Regions from separate parts of the Leucobacter sp. 1207-22 genome, predicted to be linked through region 2. Evidence: predicted binding sites of a transcription regulator. Region 2 holds the regulator's gene; the other holds the start of a gene.

Region 1 (3,407 bases), on a different contig from region 2:
CTTTGGCCCGCACGCGCCCTACTCATGCACCCCAGAGTTTCTTCGAGAAGTGCGTGACCTTGCGCTCCGCCACGGCATTCCCGTGCACACGCACATCGCTGAGTCGGCTGCCGAAGTCGAGACGATTCGCGCGAAATATGATGCGACGCCAGTTGGCTTCCTTGCTGACCTCGGCTTTTTCGACGCTGAGGTGCACGCCGCGCACTGCGTACAGCTCGCGGCTGATGAACCGACGGTGCTCGCGGAGGCCGGGGTGTCTGTGAGTCATAACCCGGTCTCGAACCTCAAACTCGGCTGCGGAATTGCGCCCTTTGCTGGAATGCTCTCTGCTGGCGTTGAAGTCGCTCTCGGGACCGATTCGGTGGCGAGTAATAACTCACTCGACCTGTTCGAAGAGATCAAACTTGCTGCGTTGCTCCCTCGTCGGGAACCCGGTGTCACGGTGACTGCCTCACAGGTCTTGCACGCGGCAACAGCTGGGGGATCCGCCGCCATTGGATTCCCAGAGGCTGGAGTACTCGAGGCAGGCAAGCTCGCGGATGTCATTGCGGTCGATTTTGGTGGCACCGCAGCCGCGCCGATTCGGGCAGCGGAGGCGCTCGCATTTCTTGGCTACGGAGCAACGGGAGCGGACGTACGTGAAGTCTGGGTGGGCGGTCGGCACCTCTATGAAAATGGAAAGCACCTCACACTGGATAAGCATGAGGTGCTTGAGCGCGCCAGATCGGCGCGTGAACGTCTGATCGGTTAGGCAGCGATCGCGAGGTCGCGTCGAGTCAGCGAGATGCGTGCGCCCTCGCCAAGGGGCTCAACGTCAACGTCCCAGCCAGCGCGAGAAATCGTCGCAAGGTCTGAGCGTGCCTCATCGAGGTCAGCAGTTTCTACAATGTAGAGGGTGCGTCCCTCGCTGCGATATACCGATCGCTTTTCAGCCCACGCGGGAATCTGGACGACTCCTGCCTTGGTGTCCTGATCAAGCGCATGGTACGGAGTACGAGCGATTCGCTGCTGAGCAGAAATGTTCTTGAAGGTGTGCATGAGAAGTCCTTTCTTCTTGTGCATTTGGGTTGGTGTGATTACGACGAAGCACAGGTGGGTACACCACGGGTTGGTTCGCCGAAACCGAGCCGGATGCTCGGTGGAGTCGAAAGTCTGGAGTGAAGAACGAGAGCGCGTGGGCCCGGGAGGCGGACCAATCTCAGTTCAAGATGAGGCGCGTGCGCAACGATTTCGAGTTGTTGTCGACTTCTGTAAGAGAAGAAGTCTGTGGAAGAATTCGAGCTGCGAAACGCAAACTCCGACTTAGCCTGTAAGAATAGAACAGGTATTCGATGCATGTCAAGCATTTACTTTTCGCATCGCGCATTTCGAAGGTCAACATCAACTTAGAGGAGTCCCTCATGGCAGCACACAACACCCTGCTCGTCTTCGCACACAGCGACGAAGCAGCTGCGTTCTCTGATGTGCCGCACCTGGTTACGGGTGTGGGCAAGATCAACGCGGCAGTCGGGCTCGCAGACGTGCTTGCTGAGGGCAATATTGATCGCGTTGTCGTGCTCGGCACCGCAGGTGTGGTTGGTGACGGGGACGATCGTCTCGACCTCAACACGATCTACCAGGTGACCGGACTCGTGCAGCACGACTTCGAGCTTGACTCACCGACGATTGAGCCTGACGGCGATGTGATTCTTGCAGCTGAACACACGACGACGATGGCAACCGGCGATCAGTTCGTCAGTGATGATGTGCAGCGCGCGACGATCTCAGGTCTCGGTGCGCAGCTCTGCGACATGGAGGGCTATGCCTACGGCGCGATGTGCGAGCGATTCAACGTGCCGCTTCAGGTCTTCAAGGTGCCTTCAGACTTTGCAGATAGCTCGACCACGCAGGAGGAATGGGACCAGATCGTCGCTCACAAGAGCGAGCAGCTGCGTGCGTTCTGGAACGAGCGCTTTGCGGCGTAACTGCGGTTGCAGCTCCGTAGCTAGTCCGCAGTGACGTATGGCGGCGTGAGCCCGAGTTCGGCGATGCGACGCTCGACGAACTCGGGTATGCCAGCCTTCACCGTCTCAACGTCCTCAATGGTGCCGAAGATCTCAAATCGATAGAGCAACGGAATCTGGAGCTTGTTCGAGATGATGTCTCCTGCAATGCCAAATGCCTCGCCAAAGTTGGTGTTTCCAGCCCCGATGACCCCAATGACGAGATCACGATTCTCTTTAATGTTGAGAAACTCGATGACCTGCTTGGGTACGGCCTTGGTCGCAGGACCAGCGCCATACGTTGGGACGATCAGCACTGACGGCTCAGTGAGGCGGATCATGCCGTCGACGCGAGGTCGGATCGGGATACGTCGCGCAGGAATTCCAAGCTTTTCAACGAACCGGTGGGTGTAGCCACTCACTGAAGAAAAGTAGACAATCATGCTGCTCCTGACCTCGTGCGTCTCTTCAGCCTAGCCCCGAAAAGTGCACGCGCCGGGTGAGTTATCGGCCAGCCGCACTATCTTCATCATGGACCTTGATCTGGCGTTGGAGCTCGTCAACCAGGGCGGCAAATCGGCCGTTGCTTTCGGCAATAGCGGCCTCGAGCTGCGCCGTGTTTACTGCGGTCGGCGAGGTCTCGAGTGCGATCGCGCAATCACGCACAAGGTCGAGCTGAATGGCGATCTGCGCGACGTGGAGCAACACTGGATCATCATCGCTGTTGGTCGCAAGAAACTCTGCCCACGAGCTCAGCGCACGTGAGAGATCCTGCCTGTCACGCAACGCTTGGTCGCGCAACGCCTCAAGCTCAGCATGGCTTGCGTGATCCGCGCCCCCATTGGTGGGGAGCTCGAGCGAACGAGCGACGACGATGCCGCGTGAGAGTTCACTGCGTTGCTCGTCCGCGATTGCGTGCAGGAACTCCGTCAGCGCGAGCCGATTGACTGGCGCCCACCGGCGGGCGTTTGCGCGCGCGAGCGTACTGCGAAGCACGAAGGCGGTGAGTAGGAACGTGATGAGACCACCGACGATGCCTGAGAGAACGACGACCTCGCTCCAGAGCCCGGTACGAAGATCGATCCACAGCACAACGAGGCACGCAATCACGGCGAGTGCCGAGAGAAATCCCTGGCGGATCAACTGACGTCGTGAAGACTGGCGCGTCATGTATTCACTCCCTTGAAAAACGAACCCCTCGCAGGCCACCATATATGGGCGGGCGAGGGGGACGCGGGAGGTCGAGCTTTGGCGTGCTACGCCCCGATGAGCTCGGCAGGCAACTGCGAGGCAGCCGCGGTGTCGAGGCACCAAATCACGTGCGGGTGGCGCTGAAGAATGCTTGCGGGCATGTCTTCTGTCACGTCGCCGGTAATCGCTGCAGCAACGGCAGCAGCCTTCGCTTCGCCGATCGCAATGACGAGC
Region 2 (3,407 bases):
TGTTCCGCGAGCGCCGCAGCCACAAATTCGGGGGACAACGCATAATCAGCTGGGCGTGGAACGGCAACCCAGCCGGTGTCAGTACCGTCAGCAAGCAGCGGGTACATGGAATAGGTAGGCGTGAAGCTGAGTAGCGTGCGACCGGGGCCACCAAATGCCTGCAGCACCTGCTGCAGCACCTCATTCGAACCGTTCGCCGCCCAGACCTGCTCAAACGACAATGAATGACCCAGGTAATTAGCAAGCTCGGTGCGAAGCTCGGTGGCCTCCCGATCTGGGTAGCGATTCACGTTACGAACCGCCTGTGCGAGCGAAGCAACAATGTCGGTGAGCACCTCCTCCGAAATTGGATGGGTGTTCTCGTTGACATTCAAGCTCACGGGAACCGGGTCTTGCGGGGCACCATAGGGTGCCTTGCCCACAAGGTTTGATCGGAGGGGAAGATCGCTCAGTTTAGCCACGCTGTTCAGTCTAGCCACGCGAACATGGTGATCGACCGAGCGTTATACGTTTCAGTGGCTACTCAGCACTTGAATAGCGCAAGGGAATCGCGATGGCGTCACCAACCTGAATGTCAACGCCGTTGAGCTGGTTCAGTCGTGCAAGCTCGGCAACAAGATCACGCGGGTCTGCCTGAGGATCAACACTCTCAGCAATTGACCACAGCGAGGCACCGGGGCTCGCGATGACATAGGTGAACTCCTGCTCACTTGTTGCGAGCGTGGCCTGCGCACTCGGAGCCGACATGAGTGCCGCGGCAGCGAGCAGCACAGCAAACAGCAATGCGCCAAGCACACCAAACACCACACGACCACGACGAGTCAGACGGATCTTCATGGGTGCAGCTGCGACTGCACTTCCCGCAGCCGATGTGGTCGTCGCAAGACGCTGCATTGCGTCAAGCTGCTCATGCGGGAAAGACAGTACGGGAGTCATGGTGTTGGTAGTCACGAGCTCTTCCTCCAAAGTTGGTCGTTCTGCGCGTCTCTTTTCGAATTTTCACCAACGCGTTCGAACATCTATTTCGAATATATCTTCGAAGCTTCGAATGCACAACTCTGATATTCGACTTCTTTCGAGCGACACTCGAACACATGTTTGCCGGATATGTCTTTGCAAGTTAGGGTTTCGAAACAACACCCCCACCCAAACACCCACCACCGACATTCCAACTTTTGCCCCGAGTTGCGGGCTTTGTTCGAAGTCGAGAGGAACGGATTCACCATGGCCGATGGCACTGCACGCACCAAGCCCCTCACTGAGAAGCAGCGCGCAATCCTCGAGTTCATTTGCCGTTCGGTTGAAGGCCGGGGGTACCCGCCGAGCATGCGTGAGATCGGCGACGCTGTTGGCCTATCCTCGTTGTCGAGCGTGACGCATCAGCTCAGCCGCCTCGAGGTTGCCGGCTACATTCGGCGCGATCCAAACCGCCCACGCGCGCTCGAGATCTTGATCGAACTTACGGAAACCCGCAACGCTTTGAGTGATGAGCAACCAACCGAGGTTGCAGAGACGAGTTTTGTTCCACTTGTCGGCCAGATCGCCGCAGGTGTACCAATTACCGCAGACCAGCAGGTAGAAGAAGTCTTCCCGCTCCCCCGCCAGCTGGTGGGGGATGGAAACTTGTTCATGCTGAAGGTGGTCGGTGACTCAATGATCGACGCAGCTATCTGTGACGGCGACTTCGTCGTCGTCCGCCAGCAGCGCGAGGCCCAGAATGGCGACATGGTCGCTGCAATGCTCGATGGCGAAGCGACCGTCAAGGTCTTCCGTCGACGCGATGGTCACACCTGGCTACTCCCCCGCAACAGCGCGTTCGAGCCGATTCTTGGCGACCACGCTGAAGTCCTCGGCAAGGTGGTCTCAGTGTTCCGTTCGGTGTGATCCGGCCACCGAACCAGCAAGCAACAGGCGCGGCTCTGCATCATGCAAAGCCGCGCCTGTTGCTTGTCTGCTAGCCAAGCGGATCGCGGAGGAGAAGTCCGAGTTCACGCAGCACCGCGAGCACCTGTTCGTGTCGGTTGAACGTATAGAGGTGGATCGACGGCGCGCCACCAGCGATGAGTTCCTGTGCGAGTTCAACGGTGTGCCTAACGCCGAGCTCCGGAGCAAAACCGCCTGCCTCATGCATAGCTCGTTCGAGGCTGGCGGGAGCTGGTTGCCCCGCCAGCTCGGCAACTTTTCGAAGCTGTGCGCTCGTAGAAACCGGCATGAGTCCCGGCAGGATCGGCAGCCGAACGCCCTGCGCACCCGCATCCGCAACGAAACTCAGGTACTCCTCTGCGTGAAAGAACAATTGCGTGATACCGAGAGATGCACCCGCCTCCTGTTTTGCGAGTAACCATTCAATGTCAGCATTTCGACCGTGTGAGTGTGGGTGCCCATTCGGGTATACCGCGACTGCAGTTCGGCCAACACTCGTGAGCGCAGGTCGCTCTGAGCGCGCCTGAGCGGCGAGCTCAACGAGATCGCGTGCAGACAGCGAGCCGGCAACCTCTGGTGAGGACTCCGTCATGCCGCGCGGCGGATCGCCACGTAGCGCTAAGAAGTCATGAATACCAGCGTCCATGAGTTCGTGAATGATCCGCAAGAGCGACTCACGGTTTTCACGCACCGTTGTGAGATGCGCGAGCGGCAACACATCTGTGTGGCTGCGAAGGTACTTCAGCAGATCAACAGATTCGTCTCGGTGCGATCCGTTCGCCCCATAGGTGACTGAAACAAAGTCTGGGTTTGCTGCAGCAAGGTGTTGCACGGCGTGGCCGAGCGCGAGCGCGGCCGCTCCGGTGCGCGCTGGAAACACCTCAAACGAGAACCTCGTCTTGGTGGGTGCGGATCCCGTGAGCAGTGTCGTGTGATCCGCACTCATTGTGCTCCCCCAGACAGCCGCTCACTTGCCATGTGCGTTCCACGCACGCGGGCAGCAATCTTCGCGAACGCAACGTCACGGGCGTAGTCAGGTGAACCGTGACGAGGCTTTTCATCAATGAGGTACGGTGAAAAGCCGCAGTCATCGGTAGAGCCGAGCAGCTCTGCAGGGATGAAGCGCGCGGCGTTCACCAGTTGATCGCGAACATGTTCAGCAGTCTCGAGGCGTGGGCTCGTCGGGTCGGTCACACCGAGCAGTACCCGCGGGAGCTCACGACCCGCCTCGGCAAGGACGTCGAGTTCGTGACCAACAAGTCGCGCTACGCGGCCAGGGTCCTTCTCACTCGCTGCTTGCATGAGGAAGTAGCCAGCCTCAATCTGGAAGAGTTCGGGAATGAGCGCCGCATAGTCGATATCGGCGCTGTGGGCTGAATCGTTCGCGTTTCCCGGGCAGGTGTGCACGCCAGTTGCCGCTCGCTGCGCCGGTGTCAGCCGATCAAGTACCGCGTTGATGAGATCAATGAAGCCGCCAAGTGCCG

What was found. Region 2 encodes LexA, which represses DNA repair genes until DNA is damaged. Its sites were predicted from a motif close to TCGAACANNTGTTCGA; they were not measured.
Region 1: FW756_RS01870 (phosphorylase family protein) is a predicted target of LexA. The motif match lies at 1,317-1,332, and genes of this name have one in related genera.

Annotation. Positions count from the first base shown of each region.
Region 1 is NZ_VXCR01000001.1:415,502-418,908, reverse strand. Features, by position in the region: gene FW756_RS01880 (amidohydrolase) at 1-751, shown strand, start outside; gene FW756_RS01875 (hypothetical protein) at 748-1,038, opposite strand; gene FW756_RS01870 (phosphorylase family protein) at 1,401-1,964, shown strand; gene nrdI (class Ib ribonucleoside-diphosphate reductase assembly flavoprotein NrdI) at 1,985-2,425, opposite strand; gene FW756_RS01860 (hypothetical protein) at 2,487-3,152, opposite strand; gene FW756_RS01855 (glucosamine-6-phosphate deaminase) at 3,239-3,407, opposite strand, start outside.
Region 2 is NZ_VXCR01000004.1:113,518-116,924, forward strand. Features, by position in the region: gene FW756_RS08685 (histidinol-phosphate transaminase) at 1-461, opposite strand, end outside; gene FW756_RS08690 (LysM peptidoglycan-binding domain-containing protein) at 520-951, opposite strand; gene lexA (transcriptional repressor LexA) at 1,225-1,884, shown strand; gene FW756_RS08700 (methylenetetrahydrofolate reductase) at 1,955-2,869, opposite strand; gene FW756_RS08705 (hypothetical protein) at 2,866-3,407, opposite strand, start outside.